3 regions of the Roseateles paludis genome follow, and region 1 is predicted to be linked to each of the others. Evidence: predicted binding sites of a transcription regulator. Region 1 holds the regulator's gene; each other region holds the start of a gene.
The links. Region 1 encodes HrcA, which represses chaperone genes, less so after heat shock. Its sites were predicted from a motif close to TTAGCACTCNNNNNNNNNGAGTGCTAA; they were not measured.

Region 1 (10,481 bases):
CGCCTTCCCTGCGTCTGCTGCCCAATTGCAGACCTTGCCCGGCATCGGCCGCTCTACGGCCGCCGCCATCGCGGCCTTCTGCTTTGGCGAGCGGGTTGCCATCCTCGATGGCAATGTCAAACGCGTGCTGTCTCGCGTGCTCGCGTTTGACGGCGACCTGGCCTCGACGCGTGAAGAAAAGCGCCTGTGGGACCGCGCCACCGCCTTGCTCCCGGCGCGCGAGGTGGACCGCTACACCCAAGGCCTGATGGACCTGGGTGCCACGGTGTGCACCGCGCGCAAGCCCGACTGCGGGGCCTGCCCGGTGAACGACCTCTGTGCTGGCCAGCACGAGGCTGAGCGCTACCCCATCAAGACCCGCAAGCTCAAGCGCAGCCGGCGCGAGAACTGGTGGCTGTGGCTGGAGCACGAGGGCCGCGTGCTGCTGCAGCAGCGCCCTGCCCCGGGCGTCTGGGCGGGCCTCTGGACCCTGCCTCTGTTTGACGACGAAGCCAGCTTGCGCGCCGCCGCAGGCGGGCCGCTGGAGCCGCTGCCGCGCATCGAGCACGCGCTGACGCACTTTGACTGGGTGCTGCACCCGGTACGCGCGGTGCTCCGCGATGCAGCGCCCGCGCTGCCGGGCACCTGGGTCCCGCGCGAAGAGCTGGCCAGCTACGCGCTGCCCGCGCCGCTCAAGAAGTTGTTCGGCTGAGCGACTTGCGGATCAAGGCCGCATCGCGCAGCCGGTGCGCCGAGCCGTCGGCGTCCAGCAGCACCACGGTCACCGCACGGGCGCCGCTCATCATGCGCATGGCCAGGCAGCGGCCGGCTTCGTCGGTGTAGCCGGTCTTGCTGAGAAGGATGTTCCAGCCCTTGGCACCCACCAGGCGGTTGGTGTTGTGCAACTCGCGCGTGCGGCCGCTCAAGGCCACGGTGGCGCGCTTGCTGCTGGTGATGCGAGCGATCTCGGGGTAGCGCGCGGCTGCTGCCGTGATGCGGGCCACCTCGATGGCGGTGGAGGTGTTCTGCGGCGACAGGCCCGTGGGCTCTTGCAGCGAGGTGTTGCGCAGGCCCAAAGCGCGCACCTTGGCTTGCAGGGCCCGCACAAAGGCGGACTCCCCGCCCGGGTAGGCACGCGCCAAGGCGGAGGCGGCGCGGTTGTCAGACGAAACCAGGGCCAGCTCCAGCGCATCCTGGCGCGAAAGCTCGGTGCCCACGCGAACAAAACTCTTGCTGTGCTTGAGGCGGTCCACATCGTCATCACTGATGCGCAGTCGCTCGGCCGGGTGCTGGCGCGCATCGAGGATGACCATGGCCGTCATCAGCTTGGTCAGCGAGGCAATTGGCACGATGGCCGCTGCGTCGCGCGCCATCAAGACATTGCCGGTCGCGTCGTCCACCACCACCACGTGCTTGGCATTCACCGGCAGGCGCAGGGGCTGCGCTGCTGCGGCGTCGGGCGCCGGTGCAGGCGGCTCCGCCGCCGCCTTGGCCTCGGCCAGGGCCGCTGACAGTGCCAGCACGATCAGCAAAGGGCGCAGCAGCGCGTGCGCGGTGTTCATCGTCCATCCAAGGCGCATGCGCCCCTCTCCATGTGCATCGAAGCCAGAAGGCTGTGGCCCCGATTGTCGCGTCGTGTGGTGTTCGTCAGGGGCAAAAAGGGGCAGAAATCTCGTGCACCACACCGCCATGCCAAACTCGCCCAACGATCACGGGGCTTGGCCGGCACCAGGCACCGCCCCCTCGTGACCGGAGACCCCGAGACCCATGTTCCCCTTGCAGTCAGGGATGCCGCCAGCACCCGCCCCATGCGCACCCGCGCAGCCCCGCCGCCGGCGCTGTTTGACGCTGGGTCTGGCGGGCTACCTAGCGAATGGGCTGACGAGTGGGCTGGGCAGCGGTGCTGCGCTGGCTGCCAATGTGCCGGTGATCCGCTACCCCGCCCCGCAGTCGCCGCTGGACACGCGCTCGCTCGACCTGCTGAGCCTGCTGGAGGCCGCGCTGCGCCGCACCGAGCCCGAGTACGGCCCGGTCCGCCTGCAGCCCACCGATGAAGTGCTGACCGAGCTGCGCCAGTTTGCCGAGCTGGACGCCGACCGCGGCATCCTGCACATGACCTGGGCCACGGTGTCGGTCGAGCGACGGACCCTGGCCAAGACCATCCCGTTTGACGCACGGCACGGCTTGCTGGGCTTGCGCATTGCGCTGGTGGACGAGCGGCGCCTGCCCGACATCGCCAAGATCCGCGACCTCGCGGCACTGCGACGCCTGACCATCGGCCAGGGCCTGGCCTGGCCGGACGTGGACGTCTTGCGCGCCAGCGGCATCAAGGTGCAGACGGTGTCCGGCTACGAGAACCTGTTCCGCATGCTGATGGCCGGCCGCTTCGACCTCTTCCCACGCGGCGTGGGCGAAGTGTTCGACGAGTACGAGGCCCGGCATGCGCAGATGCCCCGCCTCGCCATCGACCCGCACCTGCTGCTGGTCTATCCCTACCCCTACCAGTACTACTTCGCGCCCAGCCAGTCGGCCCTGGCCGCACGCGTCGAGAAGGGCCTGCTCGCCATGAAGGCGGACGGCAGCTTCGATGCCCACCTGTGGCGCTTCCACGGCGCCGCCGTGGCCCGCGCCCGGCTGCAAGACCGCCTGGCGCTGCGCCTCACCAACCCCAACGTCAGCCCCGAGGCCGAACGCGGCCTGGAAGCCACCCTGGCCTTCTGGCGCAAGCCGCCGCCGTCGCAAAAGCGTTGACGGGGCCTGCCGTCAGCGGGCATCCAGCTCGCGATGGCGCTTGAGAACGTGGCCGTGCTGGTGGAACTGGCGCGACAGCATCTCGACCATGTAGACCGAACGGTGCTGCCCACCGGTGCAGCCGATGGCCACGGTCAGGTAGCTGCGCTGGTCGGCCTGGAAGTTGGGCAGCCAGCGCGCCAGGAAGCCGGCGATCTGACCCAGCATCACGCCCACCTCGGGCTGGTTGGCCAGGAACTGCGCCACCGGCGCGTCACGGCCCGTGAGCGGGCGCAGGTCGCGGTCGTAATAGGGGTTGGGCAGGATGCGCACGTCGAAGACGAAGTCCGCATCGCTGGGCACGCCGTGCTTGAAGGCGAAGGACTCGAACACCAGGGTCAGCTTGGGCCGGCCGCCGGCTTGCGAGACGATGTCGGCCACCCAGGCGCGCAGCTGAGCCGGGCGCAGCTGTGAGGTGTCGATGACGGTGGACTCGACACGCAGCGCGGCCAGCATTTCGCGCTCGAGCTTGATGGCGTCGAGCAGGATGCGGTGGCGGTCTTCGGCCTCGCCGTCGAGCGGCCCGAAGGCGGTGGTCTCGCGGTCCTCGCGCAGCGGGTGGGGCCGGCGCGTCTCGGAGAAGCGGCGCAGCAGGGTCTCGGTGTCGGCGTCGAGGAAGATGGAGCGGATCGACACCCCGGCTGCGCGCAACTGCTTGAAGATGGGCAGCACCAGGGGCAGCGAGCCGGCCGAGCGCACGTCCACCGCAATGGCCACACGGCGCTCGCCGCGCGCCTGCTCGACCTGCAGGAAGTCCAGCAGCAGCTCGGCGGGCAGGTTGTCCACGCAGAAGTAGCCGGCGTCCTCCAGCGCGTGCATGGCCACGGACTTGCCGCCCCCGGCCATGCCGGTGACGAGGATGACGTCGTTGCCGACGTCGGAATCAGGGTCGAGGAGGTTCATGGCTTCGAGCCCGAGGGCGACAGCTTGGGCGAGGGGGTGGAGGCCTGACTGGCCAGCATTTCTTCGGCGTGGGCACGGCTGGTGGACGAGAGGCGCTCGCCGCCCAGCATGCGGGCAATCTCGGTAACACGGGCCTCGCCCAACACCGCACGCACCTGGCTGACCGTGGCGCTGCCTTCCAGCTGCTTGGTGACGACGAGGTGATGGTCGGCACAAGCCGCCACCTGCGGCAGGTGGGTGACGGCCAGCACCTGCTGCCCGGGCCGTGCACCGAGCTGCTTCATCAGGCGGCCCACGGTCTCGGCTACGGCGCCGCCGATGCCGACGTCGATCTCGTCAAAGATCAGGGTCTGCGGGCCCTGCGCGGCGGACTGCGTGGTGGTGACGGCGATGGCCAGCGCCAGGCGCGACAGCTCGCCACCCGAGGCCACCTTGGACAACGGGCGCGGCGTGCTGCCGGCGTGGCCAGCCACCAGGAACTCGGCGCTCTCCAGGCCCCATGACTGGGGCTCGGCTTCGGGGTTCAAGGCAATCTCGAAGCTGCCACCGGCCATGCCCAGCTGCTGCATGCCGGCAGTGACGGCCTGCGCCAGACGCGGCGCGGCGGCGGCACGGGCGCGTGAGGCGGCGGCAGCCTCGGTGTCAAAGGCCTTGCGCGCCTGGGCCAGCTGAGCTTGCAGCTGGGCGGGGTCGGACTGCGCATCGTGCGCGGCCAGCTCGGCCCGCCACTGCGCCAGCAAGGCGGGCAGCTCTGGCGGCGGGCGGCGGTAGCGGCGCGCCAGTTGCAGCCAGGCGGACACGCGCTCGTCCAGCTCGGCGAGGCGGGCCGGGTCGAGGTCGGCCTTGTGCAAATAGGCCGAGAGCGTGTGGCTGGCGTCGGCCAGCTGGGCCTGCACATCGCGCAGCGCCTGCACGGCGGGCAGCAGGCGGGTGTCGTGGTCGAGCACGCGCTCCAGCTCGTCCAGCGCCTGGGCGGCTAGCGACTGGGCGCTGACCTCGGCTTCGTCCAGCTGCTGCAGCGCACGGCCTGCAGCGTCCAGCAAGGCCTGGCCGTGCGACAGGCGCTGGTGCTCGGCGTTGAGCTCGTCCCACTCGCCGTCCTGCGGCGCCAGGGTCTCCAGCTCGCCGATCTGCCAGGCCAGGCGTTCGCGCTCGCGCAGCGACTGCGCTTGATCGGCCTCGGCGCGCTGCAGGCGCTCGGCAGCGTCCTTCCAGGCGGCATGCGCGCAGCGCAGGGCCTTGGGGTCGAAGCCGGCAAAGCCGTCCAGCAGCTCGCGCACGGAGGCGGGCCGGGTCAGGCCCTGCCAGGCGTGCTGGCCGTGGATATCGAGCAGGGCATCGGCCAGCTCGCGCAGCTGCGCCAACGTGGCCGCGCTGCCATTGACCCAGGCGCGGCTGCGGCCTTGGGCGTCGATCACGCGGCGCAGCAGCAGCGTGGGCTGGGGCTCGAAGCCGGCTTCGTCCAGCCAGGGCGCAAGGTGCTCGGGCGTGTCGAACTCGGCCGAGATGTCAGCCCGCGCCGCGCCCTCGCGCACCACACCGGCGTCGCCCCGGCCGCCCAGCACCAGTTGCAGCGCATCGATCAGGATGGACTTGCCCGCGCCGGTCTCGCCGGTCAGCACGGCAAAGCCGGGCTCGAAGTCGAGCTCAAGGCTGGGGACGATGACGAAGTCTTTGAGACTGAGGCGATGCAGCATGTCAGCCCTCGTACCAGCGCAGCTTCTTACGCAGGGTCGCGTAGTAGCTCCAGCCTTTGGGGTGCAGGAACTTGACCGAGTGGGCACTGCGGCGCACCACGATCTCGTCGCCCACCAGCAGGCTGGCCAGGCGCTGCATGTCGAAATTGACCGAGGTGTCGCGGCCCGAGACGATCTCCATGCGCACGGGCCCGGCGTCGGGCAGCACGATGGGGCGGTTGGTCAGGGTGTGCGAGGCAATCGGCACCAGCACCCAGCCGGCAATGCTGGGATGCAGGATGGGCCCGCCGGCCGAGAGCGCGTAGGCCGTGGAGCCCGTGGGGGTGGAGACGATCACGCCGTCCGCCCGCATATTGGCCACGCGCTCGTCGCCCACATGGATGCGCAGCTCGACCATGCCCGAGTTGCCGCCCCGGCTGACAACCACGTCGTTGAGCGCCAGGCCGGTGTAGATGGCCTCGCCGCCGCGCAGCACCTGGCCTTCGAGCATGCCGCGCGACTCGACCTCGTAGGTGCCGGCCAGGATGGGCGGCAGCACCTCGCGGTAGCGCTCCTTGGAGATGTCGGTGATGAAGCCGAGCCGGCCCTGGTTGATGCCCACCAGCGGGATGCCGTAGGACGCCATCTGCCGCGCAAAGCCGAGCATGGTGCCGTCACCGCCCACCACCACGGCCACATCGCAATCGCGGCCCAGGGCCTCGGGCGGGAGGGCGTCATAGCCCGTCAGGCCGTTGGCTTCTGCGGTGGCCGCCTCGACGCTGACTTCCAGCCCGAGCCCCAGCAGAAACTGCGCCACTTCCTCCAGCACGGGCCGAAATCCGTGGGCTTGGGTTTTGCCCACCAGGGCCACATGCTTGAAGCGGTCCGCCATAGAGGAAATTACACCACGGCTTGATGTCAGCTCCCGGTCGGCGGAAGGCAGTGCAGCGCCCCGGGGCTGGGCTTGCCCGGGGCACACACTGCGCCAGTCTTCCTACAATTCAGCCCATGCTCGACGAGCGCTCCCGTTCCCTGCTCAAGACCCTGGTCGAAAGGTATATCGCCGACGGCCAGCCCGTGGGCTCGCGCACCTTGTCCAAGGCCTCGGGGCTGGAGCTGAGCCCGGCCACCATCCGCAATGTGATGGCAGACCTGGAGGAGCTGGGCCTGATTGCCAGCCCGCACACCAGTGCCGGCCGCATTCCCACGGCACGCGGCTACCGGTTGTTTGTGGACACCATGCTGACGGTCCAGGGCCAGAACCTGACCGGCATCGAGCTGCAACCCGACCAGCCGCAGCGCGTGATCACCAACGCCGCGCAGCTGCTGTCCAGCCTGTCCAGCTTTGTGGGCGTGGTCACGGCGCCGCGCAAGCCCAGCGTGTTCCACCACATCGAGTTCCTGCGGCTCGCGGAGCGGCGGGTGCTGGTCATCATGGTGGCGCCCGATGGCGACGTGCAGAACCGCGTGATCTTCACCGCGCAAGACGTGTCGCAGCCCGAGCTGGCCGAGGCGGCCAACCGGCTCAATGCCCACTACGCCGGCCTCACGCTGGAGGCTGTGCGCGAGCGCCTGCGCAGCGAGGTGGACGCACTGCGCAGCGAGATCGCCACCTTGATGAGCGCCGCCGTGCAGGTGGGCACCGAGGCCATGGCTCAGGAGCAGGAGCGCGTGGTCGTCAGCGGCGAGCGCAACTTGCTGACGGTGCAGGACTTCAGCCACGACGTGGGCGGCCTGCGCAAGCTGTTTGACCTCTTCGAGGAAAAGACCCAGCTGATGCGCTTGCTCGACGTGTCGAGCCGCGCCGAGGGCGTGCGCATCTACATCGGCGGCGAGAGCCAGGTGGTGCCCTACGAGGAGCTGTCCATCGTCAGCGCGCCCTACGAGGTGGACGGCCAGGTGGTGGGCACGCTGGGCGTGATCGGCCCCACGCGCATGGCCTACGACCGCATGATCCAGATCGTGGACATCACCTCGCGGATGGTGGGGCAGGCGCTAAGTCAACGTTGATCCAACGCTGATTTCTTAGCGCTGAAAGCTCGTCAGCGCCGGCCGGCCCGGCAGGTTCAGCTCACTCACCACGGGCGCCGACTCAGCCAGCAGCACACCCCGCCGCCACACCTTGAGCCGCGCGGGCCGCAGGCGCAGGGCTTCGATGGGGTCGCGGGCCTGCAGCAGCACAAAGCTCGCGGCCTTGCCGGCCTCGATGCCGTAGTCGGGCAGTTGCATCACACGCGCCGCGTTCGTCGTGACGGCTTCGAAGCACTGGCGCATGCCGGCCTGGCTGGTCATCTGCGCGACGTGCAGGCCCATGTGGGCGACTTCGAGCATGTCGCCGCTGCCGAGCGAGTACCAGGGGTCCATCACGCAGTCGTGCCCAAAGGCCACGGTCACGCCCGCGGCCAGCAGCTCGGGCACGCGGGTCATGCCGCGGCGCTTGGGGTAGCTGTCGTGCCGACCTTGCAGGGTGATGTTGATCAAAGGGTTGGCCACGGCGCTGACACCCGCCTCGGCGATGAGCGGGATCAGCTTGCTGACGTAGTAGTTGTCCATGCTGTGCATGGAGGTGAGGTGCGAGCCATTGACGCGCCCTCGCAGGCCCAGGCGCTGGGCCTCGTAAGCCAGGGTCTCGATGTGGCGGGAGAGCGGGTCGTCGCTCTCGTCGCAGTGCATGTCCACCATCAAGCCGCGCGCGGCGGCCAGCTCGCACAGCAGCTTCACGCTGGCGGCGCCGTCCTGCATGGTGCGCTCGAAGTGCGGGATGCCGCCCACCACGTCCACGCCCAGATCAAGCGCGCGGTTCAGGTTGTCCAGCCCACCGGGCGTGCGCAAGACACCGTCCTGAGGGAAGGCGACGAGTTGCAGGTCGAGGTACGGCGCCACGCGGCGCTTCACTTCCAGCATGGCGCGCACGGGCAGCAGGCTCGCATCGCTGGTGTCCACATGGCTGCGGATGGCGAGCAGGCCTTTGGCCACGGCCCAGTCGCAATAGGCCAGCGCGCGCTCGACCAAGGCCTCCTCGGTCAGCAGGGGCTTGAGCTCACCCCACAGCGCAATGCCCTCCAGCAGCGTGCCGCTCTGGTTGACGCGCGGCAGGCCGTAGCTGAGCGTCGCGTCCATGTGGAAGTGCGGGTCGCAAAACGGCGGGCTCAGCAGCTGGCCGGCAGCGTCGATGACCTCGTGCGCCGAGGCCACGAGACCAGGGCTGACTTCAACGATGCGCCCGCCCTGCACGGCGATGGACATGTCATGCCGCCCATCGGGCAGCGTGGCGTGGGTGATGAGAAGGTCCAGCATGCCCGCTACTGTGTCCCAAAGATGCGGTCGCCCGCGTCGCCCAGGCCCGGCAGGATGTAGCCGTGGTCATTGAGCTGGCGGTCGATGGCTGCGGTGTAGATGGGCACGTCGGGGTGCGCGGCCTGCAGCGCGGCCAGGCCTTCGGGGCAGGTCAACAGGCAGACGAACTTGATGGAGCGCGGGCGCACTTCCTTGAGCCGGTCGATCGCGGCGATGGCCGAATTGCCGGTGGCCAGCATGGGGTCCACCACGATGGCATCGCGCTCGTGCATGTCGGAAGGCATCTTGAAGTAGTACTCGACGGCCGTCAGGGTCTTGGGGTCGCGGTAGAGGCCGATATGCCCCACGCGCGCACCCGGCACTACGCTGAGCATGCCCTCCAAGATGCCGTTGCCCGCGCGCAGGATGGACACGAACACCAGCTTCTTGCCGTCGATGACCGTGCCCGTGGTGGTCTCCAGCGGCGTCTCGATCTCGATGGGCTGGGTGGGCATGTCACGCGTGACCTCGTAGGTCATCAACATGGCCAGCTCATTCAACAAGCGGCGGAAGCTGTTGGTGCTGGCGTCCTTGCGGCGCATCAGGGTCAGCTTGTGTTGCACCAGGGGGTGGCTGATGACGTGGACATTGCTCATGGGGTGTTCCTCCTGGAGGTTCAAAACACGGTGCCGTCACTCTCGATGTTCAGCGGCGGCAGGCCGCCCGGGCGCTGGCGCAGGGCCACGGCGCGGCCTGCGGCCCAGGTGCCGCCTTCCAGCACGCAGGCCAGGGGCAGCTGTGCGGCGCTGAGGCCCAGCTCGGCGCGCACCAGGGGCGCCAGCTCGTCCAGCAGGGCCACGGTCAGCGCGCGCCACTCGACGATGAAGTCATCCCCCGCCTGCCAGCGGCGGCGCTGCCAGTCAGGCACGCGCGGGCGCAGCACGCCGGTGTCGAGCAGCAGGCCGCCGTTGCGGTACTCGGGCAAGCCGGTCAGGGCGTCGAGCCCGGTGACGGTGACGCCCGCCCACTCAAAAGGCTCCAGCAGCGAGTAGGTGAGCCACTGCGAGAGCTTGTGGAAAGGCACCCAGCCGGCGCTCAAACCCTCGCCCTGCATGGCCGCGTGCGGCCAGCAGTCACCCAGCGCCTGGCCGCCCAGGCTGTGCCGTGCGGGCCAGATGTCCGAGAGCCCGTCCAGCAGGTGGACGAGGATGTCGTGCGCCGCCACCTCAGGGCCACGCAACACGTCAAACATGCCACCGGGCCGGCCGGCCGTGCCCCAGCGCGTGGGGCTGGCGGCCAGCACCTCGCCCAGGCGGCGCAGCAGCGCAGCGCGTGACTCCAGGCCCACCAGCGGGTTGGCCTCGTGCACCTGGAAGGCGCGGCCCAGGTCCTGCGCGCTGATTGCCATCAGCCCTGCCGCGTTGGCCTGCAGCGGCCGCGCAGGGTCGCTTGAAAAAGCGCCGTCCAAAAAGGCATGAAAGCTCGCGACTCCCAGGCCCTCGGACCGCGTGAAGGTCTGCCCACTCACTTCGCGGTAGCGCCACACAGGCCCTGCGCCCGCATCCAGCAGCACGCTGACGACGACCAGGTCGATCAAGGCCCGCGCGCGCGTGGCTGCGTCCACGGTGCCCAGCCGCGCATCCAGCAGCGCCAGCCGGTCCACGCCGCCAGCCTCGAAGTGCCGCCAGCGGCTGTGATACGGGATGCGCCCGTCCGGGTAGCGCTGGCGCGTTTGCTGCGCCACCTCTGCAGCGGCCACGGCCAGTTGCGCGTCCACCACCTCAAAGCAGGCGGATGCACCGGCTCGCGCCCGGGCCAGCAGTTGCTGCGCACGATCGCGCACCGCCGTCGTGCTGC
Region 2 (10,481 bases), 330 kb from region 1:
CACCATCACCGGCAGCACGTGGTACCAGAGGAAGACCTGAACCAGCAGCGGGATGTTGCGGAAGAGTTCGGTCCAGGCCTCGCCAAAGCGGACCAGCCAGCGGTTGGGTGTGGTGCGCGCCACCCCGACCAGCGAGCCCACCACCAAGGCCACCAAGAGACCGAGCAGCGACACGCTGAGTGTCCAGCCCCAGGCTCCCAGCATCCATTGCAAATAGGTCTGCTCCTTGCCACCCGCCGCGAAGCAGCTGGCCACGGCTTCGCCCGTGGCGGTGTCATTGCAGAAGAACTGCCAATCCCAGCTCATCGTCCCTCCTAACGCAAAGCGGGTGCCATGCACCCGCTTCCAGTGGTCAATGCATCCAGCCTTGCCGCCTTATTTCTTGGCGTAGTCTTCCATCGGCTTGTCGTTGGGATTGGCCCAGGCCGCCTTGGTGGCTTCGTTCAGCGGCATGCCGATCACGGCGCCCGCCGGTGGGATCGGTTTCAGGAACCATTTGTCGTAGAGCTTGGCCAGGTCGCCGAGGCGAATCTGCTCCTTGATGCTGTTGTCCACCACCTTCTTGAAGGCTGGGTCGTCCTTGCGCATCATGATGGCGATCGGCTCGACGGACAGTACTTCGCCGACGATCTTGTAGTCCTTGGGACTCTTCGAGGTCGCGATGTTCTTGGCGAGGATGGAGCCATCCATCACGAAGGCGTCAGCACGGCCGGACTCCAGCAGCAGGAAGCTATCGGCGTGGTCCTTGCCAAACACCTCTTTGAAGTCCACGCCAGTCGAGCGCTCGTGCTTGCGCAGGGTCTGGACCGAGGTGGTGCCCGTCGTCGTGGCGACCGTCTTGTTGGCCAGATCCTTGATGGAATTGATGCCCGAATTGGCCTTGACCGCGATACGCACTTCCTCGACATAGGTCGTCACCGCAAAGGCCACGTCCTTTTGCCGCGTGGCATTGTTGGTGGTGGAGCCGCACTCCAGATCCACGGTGCCGTTCACCGTCAACGGAATGCGATTGGCCGAGGTGACGGGCTGGTATTTGGTGGTGATGCCACTCAGGCCGAGCGCCTTGCGGACGTCCGAGACGATCTTCTCGCAAACGTCGATGTGATAGCCCACGTACTTGCCATCCCCAATCGTGTAGGACAGCCCGGACGACTCGCGCACACCGAGGGTGATGGTGCCGGTGTCCTTGATCTTCTTGAGAGTGTCTTCCGCCTGCGCGAGGCTCACGGCACCAGCAAGGGCCAGCAGAACGATCGAATGCTTCATGGCTTCTCCAAAAATCGTGTCCACCACTGAGGCCGTGGTGCAAAGCTGAGCAGACCATGGCGAGCAAGCCCGCCGAATACGGGTTTCTACGTGCCGATCGACTTTACTGCCGCCCACTCAGCCAGCTGTGGCTTTGACGCGAAGCTTCACTCACCCCCTTTGTCATGGGCTCAGCCTCCTCCAGCCCCCCCGAATCAAAGGGGCCGGCGTCCCCCAAGAATTGAGCCGCTTCAGTACAGTCAGCGCACGTTCCCCTCCAACAAGAACACTCACGGAGTCGTCCCATGCGGGCTTTTCGTACTTTGATGATGGCTGGCCTTTTGGCCGCTACGGGCCTGGTCCAGGCTGTCCCGGTGAAGAAGACGGCGGATTTCGAAGGCCTCTCGGCCCCGAGCGATCCTTCCGTGATCGTCGCGCTGCCCTACTCTGAAAATGGGCTCAGTTTCACTGGCAACGGTGCCTTTGCCTTTGGCCTTGGGGTAGCCGGCGGCGGCACGCACAACGCGCTGCTGCTCAGCGAAGTGTCCGTCGACCAGTTTGGCGATACGGTCGACCAATGCCCGTCTGCGGGTTGCGCGATCACCGTCGGCTTTTCAGCAGGTTTCACAAACTTTGGGTTTAGTTTGGCCAGCCTCGATCTCCGCAGCGGCGGCTCCCCGATGCTTGAAATCTTCGGCGATCAAGGCCAGATCGGCAGTGCGGTTGCTGTGGCAGGGGTCCAGTCCAGCAGCGCCTGCAAAGTTGGGGTTTGCACCTTTCAGGAATTCTCGGTGGACTTGGCGCCTGGTCAGGTCGGAACCAGTTTCCGGTTGAGCTTTGCCAGCGCCGCGCACTGGTTGTTTGACCAGTTCAACGTGACGCCGTTTGAGGCTACGCCCCCCAACCGCGTCCCTGAGCCTGCCAGCTTCGCGCTCGTCCTCGCCGCTCTGGGTGGCGTTGCCGTTACCCGCCGCCGTCGGGGCCAGTGAGCTGACGGCGTCGCCGTTGTCACTGTGAAAAGACCGCCCAGTGGGCGGTCTTTTTGTTTGGGCGCGCCGCTGGGCGGATCGAACACGACGGCGTGAAGTGGCTTCTTGAAAGCCCGGGATCGATCCCTATAATGGTCTGCTAGCACTCATCACCATCGAGTGCTAACTATTCGGATGCCGCCCGTGGGGCGGCTTTGGATTCAGACGCCGCCACCTGGGCGGCTTCGTCAGACTAGACCTCAGGAGATTCCATGAAGCTGCGTCCCCTGCACGATCGCGTGATCGTCAAGCGCCTCGAGAACGAAACCAAGACTGCTCTGGGCATCATCATCCCTGACAACGCCGCCGAGAAGCCCGATCAGGGCGAAGTGCTGGCTGTGGGACCGGGCAAGCGCAACGACAAGGGTGAATTCGTCACCCTGAACGTCAAGGTCGGCGACCGGGTGCTGTTCGGCAAGTACAGCGGCCAGACCGTCAAGGTCGATGGCGAAGAACTGCTCGTGATGAAGGAAGACGACCTGTTTGCGGTCGTCGAAAAGTGATTGCCTGAGGCATCACTTTCGTCGCAGGCTAACTTGGCGCAGCCAAGTTAAGGGCCGCAGGCCCGGCCGTAGACGGAAAGACATTCCCCCTTTGAATTCGGAGAAACAAACATGGCAGCAAAAGACGTGATCTTCGGCGGCGACGCCCGCGCCCGCATGGTTGAAGGCGTGAACATCCTGGCCAATGCGGTCAAGGTGACCCTGGGCCCCAAGGGCCGCAATGTGGTGCTCGAGCGCTCCTTCGGCGCCCCCACCGTGACCAAGGACGGCGTGTCCGTGGCCAAGGAAATCGAGCTCAAGGACAAGCTCCAGAACATGGGCGCCCAAATGGTCAAGGAAGTCGCTTCCAAGACCAGCGACAACGCCGGTGACGGCACCACCACCGCCACCGTGCTGGCCCAGGCCATCGTGCGCGAAGGCATGAAGTACGTGGCCGCCGGCATGAACCCGATGGACCTGAAGCGCGGCATCGACAAGGCTGTGCAAGCCCTGGTTGCCGAGCTGAAGAAGGCCTCCAAGGCCACCACCACCTCCAAGGAAATCGCACAGGTTGGCACCATCTCGGCCAACAGCGATGCCGACGTCGGCCAGATCATTGCCGACGCGATGGACAAGGTCGGCAAGGAAGGCGTCATCACCGTCGAAGACGGCAAGAGCCTGAACAACGAGCTGGATGTCGTCGAAGGCATGCAGTTCGACCGCGGCTACCTGTCGCCCTACTTCATCAACAACCCCGAGAAGCAAGTCGCCCTGCTGGACAACCCCTTCGTCCTGCTGTTCGACAAGAAGATCTCGAACATCCGCGACCTGCTGCCCACGCTGGAAGCCGTGGCCAAGGCCGGCCGTCCGCTGCTGATCATTGCTGAAGAAGTCGACGGCGAAGCGCTGGCGACCCTGGTGGTCAACACCATCCGCGGCATCCTGAAGGTCGTCGCCGTCAAGGCGCCGGGCTTTGGCGACCGTCGCAAGGCCATGCTGGAAGACATCGCCATCCTGACGGGCGGCAAGGTCATCGCCGAAGAAGTCGGCCTCTCGCTCGAGAAGGTCACGCTGGCTGACCTCGGCCAGGCCAAGCGCGTCGAAGTGGGCAAGGAAAACACCACCATCATCGACGGTGCTGGCCAGGCTGCCGACATCGAAGCCCGCGTCAAGCAGATCCGCATCCAGATCGAGGAAGCCACCTCCGACTACGACCGCGAGAAGCTGCAAGAGCGCGTGGCCAAGCTGGCTGGCGGCGTTGCCGTCATCAAGGTTGGCGCTGCGACCGAAGTCGAGATGAAGGAAAAGAAGGCCCGCGTGGAAGACGCGCTGCACGCCACCCGTGCCGCCGTTGAAGAAGGCATCGTCGCCGGCGGCGGCGTGGCCCTGCTGCGTGCCAAGCAATCGGCTGGCGAGATCAAGGGCGACAACGCCGACCAGGACGCCGGCATCAAGCTGGTCCTGAAGGCCATCGAAGCCCCGCTGCGCGAGATCGTCTACAACGCCGGTGGCGAAGCCTCCGTCGTCGTCAACGCCGTGCTGGCCGGCAAGGGCAACTACGGCTTCAATGCCGCCAACGACACCTATGGCGACATGATCGAGATGGGCATCCTGGACCCGACCAAGGTGACCCGCACCGCGCTGCAAAACGCGGCCTCCGTGGCTTCGCTGATGCTGACCACCGAGTGCATGGTCGCTGAGGCCCCGAAGGACGAAGCGCCTGCTGGCGGCGGCATGCCCGGCGGCATGGGTGGCATGGGCGGCATGGACATGTAAGTCCACGCAGGCCTCACGCCTCGAAAGGGTCGCCTCGGCGACCCTTTTTCGTTGGTGGCGCCGGTGTCTGCATAGCGCCCCGCAGACGAAGCGGCAAGCTGGCGCGCCACAGGACCGGGTACACCGGCCGGCAATGCATCACGGTCGGCGCCGGATTGAGGGCAGAACACCCCTGTTCGGGCATTTCGGGCCGGAGCGCGATTCGATAATTTTGGGGATATGACCCAGCTTCGCGCTCAGGATCTCGTCAACGAGGCGCTCACCGAGGTGAGCGGCCTGTCGCGCGACCTGCTCAATCTCATCCAGGACGAACTCGACGCCAACGCCCAGCACTTTGGGCTGCGCGAGGCCTGGCGCCGCGTGCGGCCGCGCTTTGCGGCCGAGTTTGAGACCCGCCTGCTCGCGGCGCTGCAGGAGGCCCTGCATGGCGGCGACCCACTCCAGCGCACCAGCCCCACCTTGGGCGGCCTGAGCCTGGTGGATGAATCCCAGGCGCTGGAGGACGTGGCCGTGGCCCATGTCGTGCACGCCGCCGAGGACATTGCCAAGCCCGAGCTTTATCAAATCGGCAACTTCTTCGCCGCGCTCAAGGGCGGCGGCAAGGCGCGTGAGCGTGACAACCCGCTGCGCCCCGCCATCTATGCCCAGGCCCTGCACCAGGCCATCGCGGCCAGCGGTGTCAACGCCCAGGTCCACCATGACCTAATGCGCGCCGCCGCCACGCCCGTGGCACGGCGGCTGGCCAAGTTCTACGGCGGTGTCTGCGAACGCCTGCGCGCCGCCCAGCTGACCGACCTTGTCGCCGGCTTCGGCAGCGGTGCGCGTGACAGCTTTGCCCACCAGCGTCTGGCTGCCGCGCGCGGCGTGGGGGCCCTCAATTCCAGCCGTGGCACGCTCGACGGCCTCGCCCGCCGGGTGGACGCCGTCAACTCCCGCCCCGCGCCCTTTGATGCCCATGTCGGCGCCCAGGCGGCGCCGCTGGTGCGCAGCACGGGGCCCGACATGCTCAGCCGGCTCTACGACCAGATCCTGGCCGACCCCCGCCTGCTGCCGCCCCTCAAGGGCCTGCTCGCGCGGCTGCAGGTGGCCGTGGTGCGCATGGCGCGGGCCGACCCCAGCTTGCTGCGCCGCCACGATCACCCCACCTGGGACCTGCTCAACCGCGTGGCCGCGCACGGCATGACCTTTGACCGCGCGGACGACCCGGCGCTGCAGGCCTTCCTGCGCTTCATGGAAGCCGAGGCCAAGCTGCTGACCGATGCGCCGGTGCCAAGCGTCGGCCTGTTCGAGCTGGCGCTGCGCCGCGTCAACGCCGAGATCGAATCGCAGACCCACCAGGCCGAGCAGCGCCACGCCGAAGCCATCCAGGCCCTGGCACGCGGCGAGGAGCGCGCCGAGTGGACCGCCGTCGTGCGCGAGCAGATCCTGCAGCAAACCTCGCGCGCGCCGCTGTCCACCCGCTGCCGCCACTTTTTAGAGACTGCCTGGGTGGACGTCATCGTCCACGCCATGGCCGAGCACGGTCACGACTCGGCGGCCGCCCAGATGGCGATGGACGCCGTCGATGCGCTGCTGGAAAGCTTCAAGCCCCCGCGCGACGCCATCGCCCGCGCCGCGCTGCAGCAGCGCCTGCCCCGCCTCATCCACCAGTTGGAGGCCGGCTGCGACAGCATCCAGCTCGCCGCGCCGCGCCGCGACGCCTTCTTCCAGGACCTGATGGACATGCACGGCCGTGTGCTGCGCGGCTTGCCGGCCGTCGAGGTCGTGGCCAAGCCGCCGCCAACGCCGGAAGAGATCGTCCAGCAGCTGATGGAAGAGCGCGACTCGCGCCCGCCCACCCACTGGCTCACCACGCGCGTGGACCGGGGCGAGCTGCCCACGGTGCCCGTCGCGCTGTACAGCGGCGGGGACCGTGAGGCCGCCCGCAGCGCCATCGAAGCCTGGTTCGGCGGCGTGCACATCGGCCGCTGGTTCCATCTCTTCACGCAGGGCGAGTGGCACACCGTCCAGCTGGCCTGGATCAGCCCTAGCTCGCAAAGCTACTTCTTCGTCGGACGCGACCTGGACGAACGCCTGCCGCTGACCCGCAAGGCCCTGGAGGCCCTGCTGGCCAATGGGCTGATCACGGCCCTGGAAGAGGAGAGCGTGGTTCAGCGTGCTGTTGACACCCTGATGTCGGACCTGCCCGAGGCTTGACCACCTCGGGCCGGCGGGCGGTCACGATCCCATCCCCACACCGATGGAAGAAACTCGTGGGGGACGACGTTGTCGGGTCAACACATGGAATCACCGCCCGCCCCCACGGCCTTTGGCCCGGAGCTTGCCGCCTTGCTGCCACGCTTGCGGCGCTTCGGCCGGCTGCTGACCGGTCACGCCCAGGACGCCGACGACCTCGTTCAACTCGCCCTGGAGCGGGCCTGGCAGCACCAAGCGCGCTGGGAGCCGGGCACCAGGCTCGACAGTTGGGTGTTCAGGATCATGCAAAACGCGTGGATTGACGAAGTGCGTGCCCGCCAGCGCCAGTCCCGGGTGCTGGTGTCGGTGGACCACGAGACCCTGGCCGAAACCGGCGCCGGCCCCGACAGCCCCTCGCCGGCCGACGCCCTCGCCGTGCGCCAGGCCGTCAGCCGCTTGAGTGAGGACCACCGCGCCGCCGTAGCCCTGGTCCTGGTGGAGGGCCTGTCCTACAAGGAGGCTGCGGATGCGCTCGGCGTCCCCATCGGCACCCTGACGAGCCGTCTGGCACGGGCCCGGGAACAATTGCAGAACCTGCTCTCCCCCGAGGAGCCGCGCCCATGCCTGAGCTAAACACCGAAACCCTGATGGCCTTTGTCGACGGCGAGTTGTTGCCTGAGCAAGCGGCGGCCGTCGAGGCCGCCCTCGCTCACGACGCCGGGGCTCGTCAGCAGGTGGAACGCATGCAGACGCTCAACCGGCGGCTGCGTGCCGCGTTCTCGACCGAGCTCAGCGGCGCCGTGCCGGCCGGGCTGATGGCGTACGCGCATGGGCAGCACCTGAACACGAGCCAAGAACGGCACACACCCGCTGCCCAGGGCGCGCAACTCATCCGCTTCCCACGCGGCGCCTGGCCCCGCTGGATGGGCCTGGCCGCGAGCGTATTGCTGCTGCTGTGGGGCTGGCAGGCGTGGGGCCCTGGCGCCGCCACGGAAGACATCGCCTGGCGCAACGGCCCTGACGGGCGCCTGGTGGCCTCGGCCAGCCTGGAGCGCGCGCTTGAACAGCAACTGGCCCTGGAGACAGGCACCAGCCCGATCAAGGTGGCCTGGACCTTCAAGGACCGTGACGGCCGCTACTGCCGCAGCTTTGAAGCGCCTGGCGGTGCCGGCCTGGCCTGCCGGGATGCCGGGCACTGGCAACTGGTGGTGCTCACGCCCACCAACGCACCTACCAACACACCCACCACCACACCCGATAGCGCGCCCGCTGCCGAGGCCGGCCTGCGCCTGGCCAGCAGCGGCCTGCCCATCGCCGTGCTGGAAGCGGCTGAACGCCGCATGGCAGGCATGGCGCTCGATGCACGACAAGAGCGCGAGGCGCGCGATGCCGGCTGGCGTCGCTGAGCCATGACCCGCCTCTCGCTCCCGAACATGTACCGCTGGGCGCGGTTTGTCGCCCCCATCGCCCTGCTGGCGGGCAGCGCCTGGGCAGCACCGCATGGCGGTGCGCCCATGCCGCCCATGCTCCCGCCCCCGGCCATGCAGCGCCCGATGCCGCCGATGCCGTCCCAGCCACCGAGCGTCACGCCGACGCCCGCGCCCGGCAGGACGCCCACAGCCGGCCCATCCGACGCCACGCCCGCCGTCAAACCCGCGGGTGTACCCAGCCGTTCAGGTGGTGAGGGCGCAAGCCCTGATCAGTCGCCTGCAGAGCGGGCCACAACGCCCCCCACAGGCGCCAAGCCCGCGCGCGACACCGAAGGCAAGCCGGGTGGCAATCCATTCCCCGCGCCTGGGTCGCCTGCGCCCAATCTGCCATTCCATGGTGGTGAAGCACGCGCGCTGCGGGTGGAGCAATTGCTGCAGAGCTATCCGCAGTGGGTCCAGCGCGACCCGGTAGGCGCGCCCATGCTGCGTGACGAGCTCACTGTGTTGCTGCCCGGTGAGGTGGAGCCCCCCGTCGAGCTGCAAAGCCAGGGCTTTGACCTGATCCGTCAAAGCCAAGTGCTGGGGCAGCGCCTGCTGGTGCTCCGCACGCCCAGCGGCCTCAGTCTGAGCCAGGCCCTGGAGGCCTTGCGTCGCCTGCTACCCGGCGCCGATGTCGACTTCAATCACCTGCTGCTCGGAACGGGCCGCGCCGTCGCAGCGCCACCGGAGGGCGGCGCCAGCAACCGCGCGGCAGCGCCTGAGAGTGCCGCCCCCTTGCTTATCGGCCTGGTCGACGAAGCGCCGCGCGCCGTGCCGGAGCTGCAAGGTGTGCGCCTCGAAGGCAAGCACTGCGAGCGCCCTGCCCTGCAGAACACCGGGCACGGCACGGCCGTGGCTGCCGTGCTCGCGCGCAGCGCGCGGACGGCAGGCCGGCCCCTGGTGCTGCACGTCGCCGACTTCGGCTGCGGCCTGGGGGCGGTGGACACCCTGGCCGCGGCCCTGCAGAACTTCGCGGCCGCGCGGATCCCGGTGGTCAATGTCAGCGCGGCGGGCCCCTACAACCGGGTGATGGCGAGGCTGGTGGAGCTCTTCCTGGCACGCGGCCATGTGCTCGTCGCCGCCAGTGGCAATGAGGGACCGGCAGCCCCCCCGCTCTACCCCGCCGCGCTGCCCGGTGTCGTGGCCGTGACCGGTGTGGACGAGCGCGGGCGCGTGCTCGTGGAGGCCAGCCGCGGCCCTCACATCGTCTTCGCAGCACCCGGCATCGTCAGCGTGGACGGCGGCGACGGCCTGACCAAGGTCTGGCGCGGCACCTCGTTCGCAGCCCCTGTGGTGAGCGGCCTGCTCGCCGCGCGGCTGCCGCAGCCTGATCGCGAGGCGGCCCAGGCCGCCATCACCTCGCTCGTGCACCAGGCCGTGGATGCCGGAGCGCCGGGCCGGGACCCGGTGTATGGGTATGGCCTGCTGGGTCTCGGTGGCGCAGCGCCCGCCACGGCGTCGAACTGAATCGCAAGTCGATACAAATTGCCGACGTGGCAAGGACGAGCGCGGGCCCGAGCAACGTTGTGACGGGATGAGCCGGTGCTGCAGCACGCAGCACCCCCTTCGTCCACGCACCGGAGAGTTCGCATGACCCGTCCCCATCTCGTTGCTTCACTGACCTTGGCCAGTTGCCTGGCTGCCGCCTTGCTCGCGGCCTGCGGTGGCGGTGCCGACCCTGGCGCCAGCACCGGGGCCAGCACCAGCAACGCGCCACCAACGGCCAGCGCCGCCAGCTACCGCCTGCAGACCTACATCACCGACGACCTGACCACCGACTACGCCAAGGTCTGGGTCAGCATCGAGAGCATCACCGCCCTGAACAGCGCCGGCACCAGCGTCACGCTCTTTGATGCAGGCAGCAGCCCGGTCGCCGTGAACCTGGCCTCGCTGGCCAACGTCGGCCAGTTCCTGTCCAGCCTCAGTCTGCCGGCCGAGCTGTACACCGAGATCCGCGTCACGCTGAGCAACAGTGTCCAGTTGGTCTCGACCGACGGGCTCACCACCATCAACGCCAAGTTCAGCAGCACCGGCAGCAGCTTTGTCTGGCGCATCCGCGACCTGGCCCTCAACCCCGCCACCACCGGCCAGTTGGTGCTCGACTTCGACCTGAAGAAGTTCAGCTACAACGCCAGCACCGGCCTGGTGACACCGGCCATCCTGGCGCGCAACCCCAAGGATGCCTTCGGCCAATGGGTGCACCAGCAAGCCCATGTGCATGGCACCGTCACGGCGGTGAACGTCGCCGGTGGCAGCTTCACCGTCTCGGACAGCCGCCTCGGCGGCACGGTGGTGGTCACACTGAG
Region 3 (10,481 bases), on a different contig from region 1:
CGGATCAAGACATCGACATTCGCATCCGCGCTCTGCATCGAGGCATTGTAGGGAGGGCACCTAAAATCCCAGGTCCTTACAAGGGGGGCCGTTCGGCCTACCCCCGTCTCCAGAAAGCCCCGCCATGAGCCTCAAATGCGGCATCGTGGGCCTGCCCAACGTCGGCAAGTCCACGCTCTTCAACGCCCTGACCAAAGCCGGCATCGCCGCCGAGAACTACCCGTTCTGCACCATCGAGCCCAATGTGGGCATCGTCGAGCTGCCCGACCCGCGCCTCGCGGCCCTGGCCGAGATCGTCAAGCCCGAACGCATCCTGCCCGCCGTGGTGGAGTTTGTGGACATCGCCGGCCTGGTGGCCGGTGCCAGCAAGGGTGAAGGCCTCGGCAACCAGTTCCTCAGCCACATCCGCGAGACGGACGCCATCGTCAACGTGGTGCGCTGCTTCGAGGACCCCAACGTCATCCACGTCAATGGCCGCGTCGACCCGATTGCCGACATCGAGGTGATCCAGACCGAGCTGTGCCTGGCCGACCTGGGCACCGTCGAGAAGAGCCTGCACCGATACAACAAGGTGGCTCGCGCCGGCGACAAGGAAGCCATCGCCTTGGTCAAGGTGCTGGAGAAATGCCAGGCCGCGCTGGACCAGGCCAAGCCGGTGCGCTCAATCGACTTCAGCAAGGAAGAATTGGCCATCCTGAAGCCGCTCTGCCTGATCACCGCCAAGCCGGCGATGTTTGTCGGCAACGTGGCCGAGGACGGCTTCGAGAACAACCCCTTCCTCGATCGCCTGCGCGAGTACGCCGCCGCCCAGAACGGGCCCGTGGTGGCCATCTGCGCCAAGACCGAGGCCGAGCTGGCTGACATGGAAGACGCGGACCGCGCCCTCTTCCTGGCCGAGATGGGTCAGGACGAACCGGGCCTCAACCGCCTGATCCGCGCGGCCTTCACGCTGCTGGGCCTGCAGACCTACTTCACCGCCGGCGTGAAGGAAGTGCGCGCCTGGACCGTGCCCATCGGTGCCACCGGCCCACAGGCGGCCGGCGTGATCCACACCGACTTCGAGCGCGGCTACATCCGAGCCCAGACCATCGCCTACGACGACTTCATCAAGTTCAAGGGCGAACAAGGCGCCAAGGACGCCGGCAAGATGCGCGCGGAAGGCAAGGAGTACGTCGTCAAGGACGGCGACGTGTTGCACTTCCTGTTCAACGTCTAGCTCTACTGCCGGGTCTGGCAGACACTCGCGGCCAAGATGCGCAAAGACGCCTTGGCCCTGAGCCGCCGTGCCGCCGTCCTGACCCTGGGCTATGCCCTTTTGGGTTGGCTGGGCACGCGGGTCACGCTGCCGGGGGAGGCGGCCTCACCGCTGTTCCCGGCCGCCGGTTTTGCCCTGGCCGCCTTGGCCGTCTACGGCCTGCGCTGGGCGCCCTGTATCTGGCTGGGCGCCATGGTCATCAACTACGCGGCGCAATGGCAGCTGTCAGGCACGGCGCCGGTGCTGAACGCGGCGCTGGTGAGCCTGGGTGCCATGGCCCAGGCCGCCCTGGGGGCCTGGCTGATCCGCCGCCGCGACACCCAGCTGACCCTGACCGACCGCGGCGCCATCCTGCGCTTTTATGGCCTGGGTGTCGGCGTCGGCGGCCTGGTGAGCCCCAGCGTGGCGGCCCTGGTGCTGGGCGGGGCCGCACTGGGCCAGAACAGCGCCGAGTTGTGGCTCACGTGGTGGATGGGTGACGCGCTGGGCGCCATGATCGCGGCGCCCATCACCCTGACCCTGCTGGCCACGCCGCCCGAGGCCTGGCGCTCGCGCCGCTACACGGTGGCCCTGCCCCTGCTGGCATTGACGACGGCCGTGGTGCTGGGCATGGCCGAGGTGAGCCGCTGGGACCTGGAGCGCCGCCAGAGCGATTTCGACCGCGATGCCACCCACGCCACGCTGGACCTGGAGCGGCTGCTGCGCGAACCCTTCCTCACGCTGGCCGGGGTGCAGGGCATTGCTGAGTTGCCTGGCCGCCTGCCCTCGCAGGCGGACTTTGCCCGCGCCACGGCGCCCCTGGTGCATGCAGACGGCGCACTGCGTGCCTTGGGCTGGGCGCGCCGTGTGGCGCGAGCCGACGTTGCAGCCTTCGAGGCGGCGGCCCGCGCGGACGGGCTGGACGACTTCCATGCCCACGACCGCAGCCGCACGGACGACGCCGCGCCGCCCGAGGGCGAGGACCTGCTGGCGATCCGGCTGATCGAACCGCTGGCGCGCAACCGGGGCGCGCTGGGCGTGAACATCCGCTCCATCCCGCACGCCCGAGCAGCGGCCGAGCGCGCCATCGCCACCGGCGTGGCGGCTGCCACCGCCGGCTTCCAACTGACGCAGGACGCCGAGACAGCGACGGGCGTGGTGATCTACCAGCCGCTGTTCGACGGCCCGCACGCCACGCCGGCCGACCGCCGCATCAGCCTGAGCGGCCTGGCCTTCGTCACGCTGCGCCCCGACCTGCTGCTGCGCCGCGTGGTGGCCACCTGGCCCGAACGGCTGGACATCTGCCTGACCGACATCACCGACAGCGCGCTGCCCCAGCGCCTGGCTGGGCCGACCGACTGCGAACGTGCCCAGCCGCGCGGTTTTGCCAGCACGCGGGTGCTGGATATCGGGCAGCGCCAATGGGCGATCCACGTCAGCGACACCAGTGGCGCCAGCCAGGCGGCGCGGCTGACCGAGCGGCACACCTGGCCCTTTGCGCTGATGGGCCTGGGCAGCTCGGCCCTGATCGGCATGCTGCTGCTGGCGCTGTCGGGCCGCACCGAGAAGGTCGAGTCCCTGGTGCGCCTGCGCACCGCCGCGCTGGAGCACGAGATGGCCGAGCGCCGCGAGAGCGAGCGAGCGCTCCGCGACACCATGCAGCGCTTTCGCAGCATCTTCGAGCAGGCGCCCATCGGCATCGCCTTCTGCGACGTCAGGGGCCGCTTCCAGGAGGTCAACCCGGCCTACTGCCGCCTGGTGGGCTACAGCGCCGAGGCGCTGATGGGCATGTCCATCAGCCAGATCACCCTGCCCGAGGACCAGGCCGAGGACCGCCGCCTGGCAGCCCAGCTGCTGCGCCGCGAGATCACGTCCTACAGCCGCCAGAAGCGCTACCGCACCGGCGATGGGCGCGAGATCCAGGTGCGCGCGCGTGTCAGCCTGCTGCCGGACGCCCAGGGTCAGCCGCAGTCCTTGCTGGGGGTGGTGGAGGACCTGTCGGACGAGCAGCGCGCGCTGGCCGCCGAGGCGGCCAACCGCGCCAAGAGCGAGTTCCTGTCGCGCATGAGCCATGAGCTGCGCACACCGCTGAACGCCATCCTCGGCTTCACCCAGTTGATGGAGATGGACACCGAGTCGCCCCTGCCCCGCGCCCACGCCGAGCGAGCCGAGCAGATCGCCCAGGCGGGCTGGCATTTGCTGGCGATGATCGACGACACGCTGGACCTGTCCCGCATCGAGGCGGGCAGCATGCGCGCGGAGCTGAGCCAGCTGGCGCTGGCGCCTTTGGTGGCCTCGGCCCAGGCCATGGTGCGCGGCATGGCGCAGGAGCGGCAGGTGGAGCTGAGGGTGACCCTGGCCCCCAGCGCCGCGCACGTCTATGCCGACCCGACACGCCTGGTCCAGATCCTGACCAATCTGCTCTCCAACGCCATCAAGTACAACCGAGACGGCGGCTTGGTCTTCCTGGAGGCCGAAGGCCGCGAGCCCGGTTGGGTCGAGATCCGGGTCCGCGACACCGGCCCCGGCCTTAGCGCCGAACAGCGGCTGCGCCTCTTCCAACCCTTTGAGCGCCTGGGCCAGGAGCGCAGCAGCGTGCCTGGCACCGGGATTGGACTGGTGCTCAGCCGCCATCTGGCCGAGATGCTCGGCGGCAGCCTGGATGCGCTCGATGTCACAGACTCAGGCGCTTGCTTTGTGTTGCGCTTGCGCGCCGCCGCACCACCCGGCCTGGACGGTGCAGAATCATCAGCATCTGCATTACAGCTGCCCAGCACACGATGAGCTCGACTGAACTCGTGCCCGCCTCCGGCACTGCCTCCCAAGCCGCCGCGCGCGTGGACGGCCGCCAGTTCCTCACCTTCCGCATCGGCGGCGAGGAATACGGCCTCGACATCCTGCGGGTGCAGGAAATCCGCTCCTACGAGGCGCCGACCCGCGTCGCCCACGCGCCGCCTTTCGTCAAGGGCGTGGTCAACCTGCGCGGCGTGATCGTTCCCATCCTGGACCTGCGCATCCGCCTCAGCCAACCCAGCGAGTACAACGGCTTCACCGTCGTCATCGTGCTGAACGTGGCAGGCCGTGTGGTGGGCATCGTGGTGGATTCGGTCTCCGACGTGCTGGAGCTGGCCGCCAGCGAGATCAAGCCCCGCCCCGAGGTGCCGGCGGCCATCGACTCCCGCTTCATGACCGGCCTGTGCAAGATCGGCGAACGCATGCTGATCCTGCTGGACATCGAGGCCATGATCAAAAGCCCGGACTTCGGGCTGGTGGACTGACGGAGCCTCGGCAAGTCGGCCCCGGGGTCTCACCCCGGGTGACTGGCAAGGTGAGCGCCTGCTCGCCGGATTCGCCCCGTGAATTGGTGGTCATTCGGGGTCTCGGACACTCTTAGCACTCGCTACAGTCGAGTGCTAATATTGCTTCGTCACGGGTTGTTCACCGTGTCTACGAGAGGGAATCCAACATGTCTGCTGCCACTGCCACTTCAGCGCTGACCGTCCGCGATCCGTGGGCCTTGGTGCCGTCGCTGGGCAACCTGGACGCTTACATCTCCGCCGTGAACCGGCTGCCACTGCTGACGGTCGAGGAAGAGTCTGCCGCTGCCCGCAGCCTGCGTGACCAGGGTGACCTGGAGGCCGCCGGGCGCTTGGTGTTGTCGCACCTGCGCTTGGTCGTGTCGATCTCGCGTCAGTACCTCGGCTACGGCCTGCCCCAGGGCGACCTGATCCAGGAAGGCAATGTCGGCCTGATGAAGGCCGTCAAGCGCTTTGACCCCGACCAAGGCGTGCGCCTGGTCAGCTATGCGATGCACTGGATCAAGGCCGAGATCCACGAATACATCCTGAAGAACTGGCGCATGGTGAAGGTGGCCACCACCAAGGCCCAGCGCAAGCTGTTCTTCAACCTTCGCTCGATGAAGCAGGCGCTCAAGGCCGGCCACAGCGACGCCGACAGCCACCGCACCAGCCTGAGCGAGGCCGAAGTGGCCCACGTGGCCCGCGAGCTGAACGTGAAGCCCGAGGAAGTGCTGGAGATGGAGACGCGCCTGTCTGGCGGCGACGTGGCGCTGGAAGCCCCGACCGACGACGAAGGCGAGAGCTTTGCCCCAATTGCCTACCTGGCGGACGACCAGCACGAGCCCACCCAGGTGCTGGAAGCGCGCACGCGTGACCACCTGGCTGGCGACGGCATCCTGCACGCCCTCGATGCGCTCGACCCCCGCAGCCGCCGCATCGTCGAGGAGCGCTGGCTCAAGGTGAACGATGACGCCTCGGGTGGCATGACCCTGCACGAACTGGCCGCCGAGTACGGCGTGTCCGCTGAGCGCATCCGCCAGATCGAAGTGGCGGCGATGAAGAAGATGCGCAAGGCGCTGGAAACCGCCTGAGCCCCCGACCTCCCCAACAAAAAGCCCCGGTGAGCCGGGGCTTTTTTCATCCAGCGACTGCCGTGGAACCGGCTTCGCCGGGCCACTGGCAGTGCCCCCTTGAGGGGGCGGCCGAAGGCCGTAGGGGGTGGGCCTATTTTTCAGCCAAGAGCAGCTTGATGTCATCGATCAGCGGCTGCGCGCCAGCGCCGTAGCGCACATAGACGCGCACGCGGCCTTCGGTGTCGAAGATGAAGCTCGCGGCCGTGTGGTCCATGGTGTAGGAGTCGGGCGTCTTGCCGGGCACCTTGGCGTAGAAGACCTTGAACTCCTTGGCGGCGGCGCGGGTCTGCTCCTCGCTGCCGCGCAGGCCCACGAAGCTGGGGTCGAAGCTGCCCAGGTAGGCCTTGAGCAGGGCCGCCGTGTCGCGCTCGGGGTCAACGGTGACGAACACACCCTGCACACGCTCGCCATCCGGCCCGAGGGCCCGCTTGACCTCGGCCACCTCGGCCATGGTGGTGGGGCAGACGTCGGGGCATTGCGTGTAGCCGAAGAAGACCACGACGACCTTGCCCTTGAAGTCGGCCAGCGAACGTGCACGGCCGTCCTGGTCGGTGAGGTTGAGGGAGCGCGCGTACTCGGCCCCCGTGAGGTCGATGCCCTTGAAGGCCTGGCGCTCCGGGCCGGCCTTCTGGCAGGCCGCCAGCAGCAACAAGGCGCTGGCAAGCAGGAGGGTGCGTTTCAGCATGGGCTCAGCCTAGTAGGTAGTGGTCGAGGAGCAGCGCCGCAAACAGCAGGGCCAGGTACCAGATCGAGTACCAGAACGTGCGGCGCGCCAGCGCATCGGAGTAGTCGCGCCACAGCTGCCAGCCATAGGCGCAGAAGATGCCGCCCAGCACGAGGGCGCTGGCGAGATACAGCCAACTGCTCATGCCAGCCAGGAAGGGCAGCAGCGTGGCCGCCAGCAGCACGAAGGTGTAGAGCAGGATCTGCAGCCGCGTGTAGTCGTTGCCATGCGTGACCGGCAGCATGGGCAGGCCGGCCTTGGCGTAGTCCTCGACGCGGTAGAGCGCCAGCGCCCAGAAGTGCGGCGGCGTCCAGACGAAAATGATCAGGCACAGCATCCAGGGCTCGGGGCCCAGCTCGCCGCGCATCGCCGCCCAACCCAGCACCGGCGGCATGGCGCCGGAGGCACCGCCGATGACGATGTTCTGCGGCGTCATGGGCTTGAGCACCACGGTGTAGATGACCGCATAGCCCACGAAGGTGGCGAAGGTGAGCCACATGGTCAGCACATTGACGCCCCAGGCCAGCAGAGCCATGCCCGCGCCGCAAAGCAGCGCCGAGAACAGCAGGGTATGGCTGCGGCTGAGGTCGCCCTTGGCGGTGGCGCGCCAGGCGGTGCGCTTCATGCGCGCGTCGATGCCGTCCTCGATCAGGCAGTTGAACGCCGCAGCGGCGCCCGCCACCAGCCAGATGCCGACCACGGCGTACAGCATGGTCAGGGCCTCGGCGCCGTTCGGCAAGCCAGGCACGGCGAGCGCCATGCCGATGGCCGCGCAGAACACGATGAGCTGCACCACGCGCGGCTTGGTCAGCTGGTAGAACTGCTGCCAGCGCGCGGAGAACGCGACGGGGGCAGCCGGAGAGGTCGTGGCCATGGAGATCAAGCCTAGCGGATGCGCTGCCCGGCGTGCAGCCGAGCAAGCAAGGACACAAGAACGGCCAGCAGGGCGGCAGCACCGCTGGTGTGGGCCAGCGCGGCCACCAAGGGCCAGCCCAGCACGACGTTGGACAGCCCGCTGAGGAACTGCCAGGCCGCCAGACCCCAGAGCCAGGCAGCCGGCCGCGTCAGGCCTTCACGCCGCAGCCGCAGCCCCGCCCAGATCAGGCCCGCGAGCACGGCGAAAGCGCCCACGCGGTGGGCCAGGTGGATGGCGATGAGTGCCGCAAAGCTGAGCAGGCCGCCGCGGCCATCGGTGCCCAGCTCGCGCCAGAGCGTGAAGCCGCCGGCAAAGTCTGCGTCGGGCCAGAGGCTGCCGGCGCGGCAGCTGGGGAACTCGTCGCAGGCCAGCACGGCGTAATTGGTGCTGACCCAGCCGCCCAGGCTCACCTGCAGGACGACCAGCACCAGCAGCACCCACAGGCCGGTCCGCAATGCGGCGGACGCCTGCAGCGGCCGTGGCTGCAAGGCCTCGGCCTGCAACACGAGCAACAGCAGCAGGCCAATGCCAAACAGCAGGTGCAGGGTCACGATGGCGGGGAAGAGCTTCATCGTGACCGTCAGCGCGCCAAAGGCGCCTTGCAAGATGACCCAGCCCAGGGTCAGCGTCGCCAGGCCGGGGCGGCCCACGCCGCTGGCGCGTTGCCGCCAGTTCTGGAAGCACAAGACCACGCACAGCACGCCGACGCCGGCCGCCAAGTAGCGGTGGATCATCTCGACCCAGGCCTTGCCGTGGGTGACAGGCCCCGTGGGCCGTGCGGCTTGCTCGACGGCGATGTGCGCCCGCGCACCCACAGGGCTGGCCTGACCGTAGCAACCCGGCCAGTCCGGGCAGCCCAGGCCCGAGTCGGTGAGCCGCGTGAAGGCGCCAAAGGCGATGAGGTCGAAGGTCAGGAAGGCCGTCAGCACCGCGAGCGCACGCAGGCGCGCCGCCGGGCTGCCACCTGAGGCACGCAGGTGCCACCACGTCAGCGGCACGGCCGCCACGGCCGCCCCGAGCAGAGCGACCTGGAGCAAAGGGGTCCAGTCCATGGCCATGGCGGCTCAACGCCCCGGGGTGTCCCAGCTCGCGCTGGCCTTGAGCAGGCGCTGCAGGTCACCCATCACGCGCTTGATCTTGACGGGGTCGTCCTCGATGGGCTCGCGCAACATCCAGCGGCCCATGGGGTCGACGACGTAGAGGTGATCGGCGAGCGTCTGGCCGGGTGCCGGCTGCAGCCAGGCCTGCAGGGCCGCCGCCGGCGCACGCAGCACGGCGACTTCGACGCCCGGCTGTGAGACGGCCGCCTGCAACTCGGGGCGCAGGGCCAGCGGCGCGTCGGTGTCAGCCTCGGTCGGGATCAGCCAGACCTTGTCCAGGCGGTCACGCTCCTTGCCCAGCATCTCGCGCAGCTGGCGCTGCACGTAGAGCACGCGCTCGCAGGTGGCCGGGCAATCGGCGCCCTGCACCACCACCAGCAGCCACTGCTGCCGCAAGGCATCGGGCGCCACGCGGCGGCCGGCCAGGTCACGCAAGGGGAGGCTGGACGGCAGCTCCACGGTGGGCAGGATCAGCTCCCCATAAGCCGAACCGCGTGGCTTGAACACATAGAAGGCCAGGTAGGACGCCACCACCGGTGCCGCGCACAAGGCCAGGATGAACAACATCTTGAGCCGCCCGACGCGCACACGCGCGCTGTCGCGCGGGTCAGGCAGCGCATGGACGGAGAAGTTCAGCGGCTCAGGGCTTGGGTGCCCGCCGGGGGCGGACGAATTGGAACCAGACATAAAGACCCGAGATCAGCGCGCAGAGCGCGAACCATTGAAAGGCATAGCCGTGGTGCTTGGACACGCCGAGATCCGGCGCAGGCCAATGCCGCAAGAGGCCGTCGCCGTCGGCGTCGGTCTGCAGCACGGTGATGGGGAGCAGCGGCGCGCCGATCTCGTGCGCATAAGCCGCCGGGTCGAGATTTTGCCGGATCGACGATGTCCCTTGGGCTGCGCCGAGTTCGTAGGCCCGCGATGGCGCGGCGATCAAGCGGCCTTGCACCCGCTGTTCGTCGCTGGCTTGGGGCAAGGTGGGCAGCGCCTGGCGGTCCGCGAAATTGCGCGGCACCCAGCCGCGCTGGACCAGCACCACACGTTGATCCGAGAGGCGCAGTGGCGTCACGACGATGAAGCCGACGCGGCCGTCCATGGGCCGGTTGTCGAGGTAGATCGTGCGCTTGTGCCACCAACGGCCGGTCAGCACCACGCGCCGGCCTTGGTCTCGGGCAGCGTCCGCGCGGGCCAGGTCGGCCACCCCCAGGGCAGGCAGTTCGGCCTGCTGCTCGATCAGATGCTGCTGCGCGATCTTTTCGTCGGCGCGGTGCAGCTGCCAGCGACCCAGCCAGGCCGTTGCGAGGGCGCCGGACACGGCCAGCGCCGCAAGCAGCGCGCGGTTCAGGCGAGCGGGAGCCGGCACGGATAATCCTTGACCATGAAAACCTTGGTCGCCATCGCATTCGTCGGCGTGCTGGCAGCGCTGGCTGCCGCAGGCTTCTTCATGCTTCGCAATGGCCAGCGCGGCGCGGACGACGACGCCAGCCGCAACGCCCGGATGGCGCGTGCATTGGCGGTTCGTGTGGGCGTGTCCATCGCGATCTTTGCCTTGGTGTTGCTGGGCTACGCCCTGGGTTGGATCCAGCCGACAGGCCTGCCGGCCGGCCGCTGAAGGAACCACACAACCACCAAACGACAAAGCGCCGCAGGCGCGGCGCTTTGAGTGGTCGGCAGCTGGGGCCGGCTTACATCCAGTAGACGATCAGGTACAGGCCCAGCCACACCACGTCCACAAAGTGCCAGTACCAGGCAGCGCCTTCGAAACCGAAGTGACGTTGCGGGGTGAAGTGGCCCTTCTGCAGTCGCAGCGTGATGAACAGCAGCATCAGCATGCCGACAAACACGTGGAAACCGTGGAAGCCGGTCAGCATGAAGAAGGTGGAGCCGTAGATGCCCGAGCTGAGCTTGAGATTGAGCTCGTGGTAGGCATGCGAGTACTCGTAGCCCTGGACGAACAGGAAGGTCACGCCCAGCAGCACGGTCAGCCACATGAACGCGATCGTCTTGCTGCGGTTGCCGGCAATCAGTGCGTGGTGGGCGATGGTCAGCGTCACACCCGAGGTCAGCAGCAGCGC

Region 2: ABDJ85_RS10650 (co-chaperone GroES) is a predicted target of HrcA. The motif match lies at 2,374-2,400, and genes of this name have one in related genera.
Region 3: rpoH (RNA polymerase sigma factor RpoH) is a predicted target of HrcA. The motif match lies at 4,625-4,651, and genes of this name have one in related genera.

Annotation. Positions count from the first base shown of each region.
Region 1 is NZ_JBDPZD010000002.1:698,829-709,309, forward strand. Features, by position in the region: gene mutY (A/G-specific adenine glycosylase) at 1-691, shown strand, start outside; gene ABDJ85_RS09205 (serine hydrolase) at 672-1,541, opposite strand; gene ABDJ85_RS09210 (substrate-binding periplasmic protein) at 1,822-2,730, shown strand; gene rapZ (RNase adapter RapZ) at 2,743-3,672, opposite strand; gene recN (DNA repair protein RecN) at 3,669-5,369, opposite strand; gene ABDJ85_RS09225 (NAD kinase) at 5,371-6,240, opposite strand; gene hrcA (heat-inducible transcriptional repressor HrcA) at 6,357-7,358, shown strand; gene ABDJ85_RS09235 (amidohydrolase family protein) at 7,374-8,645, opposite strand; gene upp (uracil phosphoribosyltransferase) at 8,651-9,280, opposite strand; gene ABDJ85_RS09245 (URC4/urg3 family protein) at 9,301-10,481, opposite strand, start outside.
Region 2 is NZ_JBDPZD010000002.1:1,029,016-1,039,496, forward strand. Features, by position in the region: gene ABDJ85_RS10635 (amino acid ABC transporter permease) at 1-306, opposite strand, end outside; gene ABDJ85_RS10640 (amino acid ABC transporter substrate-binding protein) at 376-1,266, opposite strand; gene ABDJ85_RS10645 (PEP-CTERM sorting domain-containing protein) at 1,551-2,234, shown strand; gene ABDJ85_RS10650 (co-chaperone GroES) at 2,486-2,776, shown strand; gene groL (chaperonin GroEL) at 2,888-4,531, shown strand; gene ABDJ85_RS10660 (DUF1631 family protein) at 4,751-6,727, shown strand; gene ABDJ85_RS10665 (RNA polymerase sigma factor) at 6,812-7,339, shown strand; gene ABDJ85_RS10670 (anti-sigma factor) at 7,327-8,112, shown strand; gene ABDJ85_RS10675 (S8 family serine peptidase) at 8,116-9,642, shown strand; gene ABDJ85_RS10680 (DUF4382 domain-containing protein) at 9,766-10,481, shown strand, end outside.
Region 3 is NZ_JBDPZD010000006.1:110,698-121,178, reverse strand. Features, by position in the region: gene ABDJ85_RS17490 (FAD-dependent monooxygenase) at 1-38, opposite strand, end outside; gene ychF (redox-regulated ATPase YchF) at 125-1,216, shown strand; gene ABDJ85_RS17480 (CHASE domain-containing protein) at 1,253-4,018, shown strand; gene ABDJ85_RS17475 (chemotaxis protein CheW) at 4,015-4,512, shown strand; gene rpoH (RNA polymerase sigma factor RpoH) at 4,701-5,624, shown strand; gene ABDJ85_RS17465 (SCO family protein) at 5,758-6,351, opposite strand; gene cyoE (heme o synthase) at 6,356-7,264, opposite strand; gene ABDJ85_RS17455 (COX15/CtaA family protein) at 7,276-8,358, opposite strand; gene ABDJ85_RS17450 (SCO family protein) at 8,371-9,093, opposite strand; gene ABDJ85_RS17445 (SURF1 family protein) at 9,047-9,769, opposite strand; gene ABDJ85_RS17440 (DUF2909 domain-containing protein) at 9,785-10,018, shown strand; gene ABDJ85_RS17435 (cytochrome c oxidase subunit 3) at 10,092-10,481, opposite strand, start outside.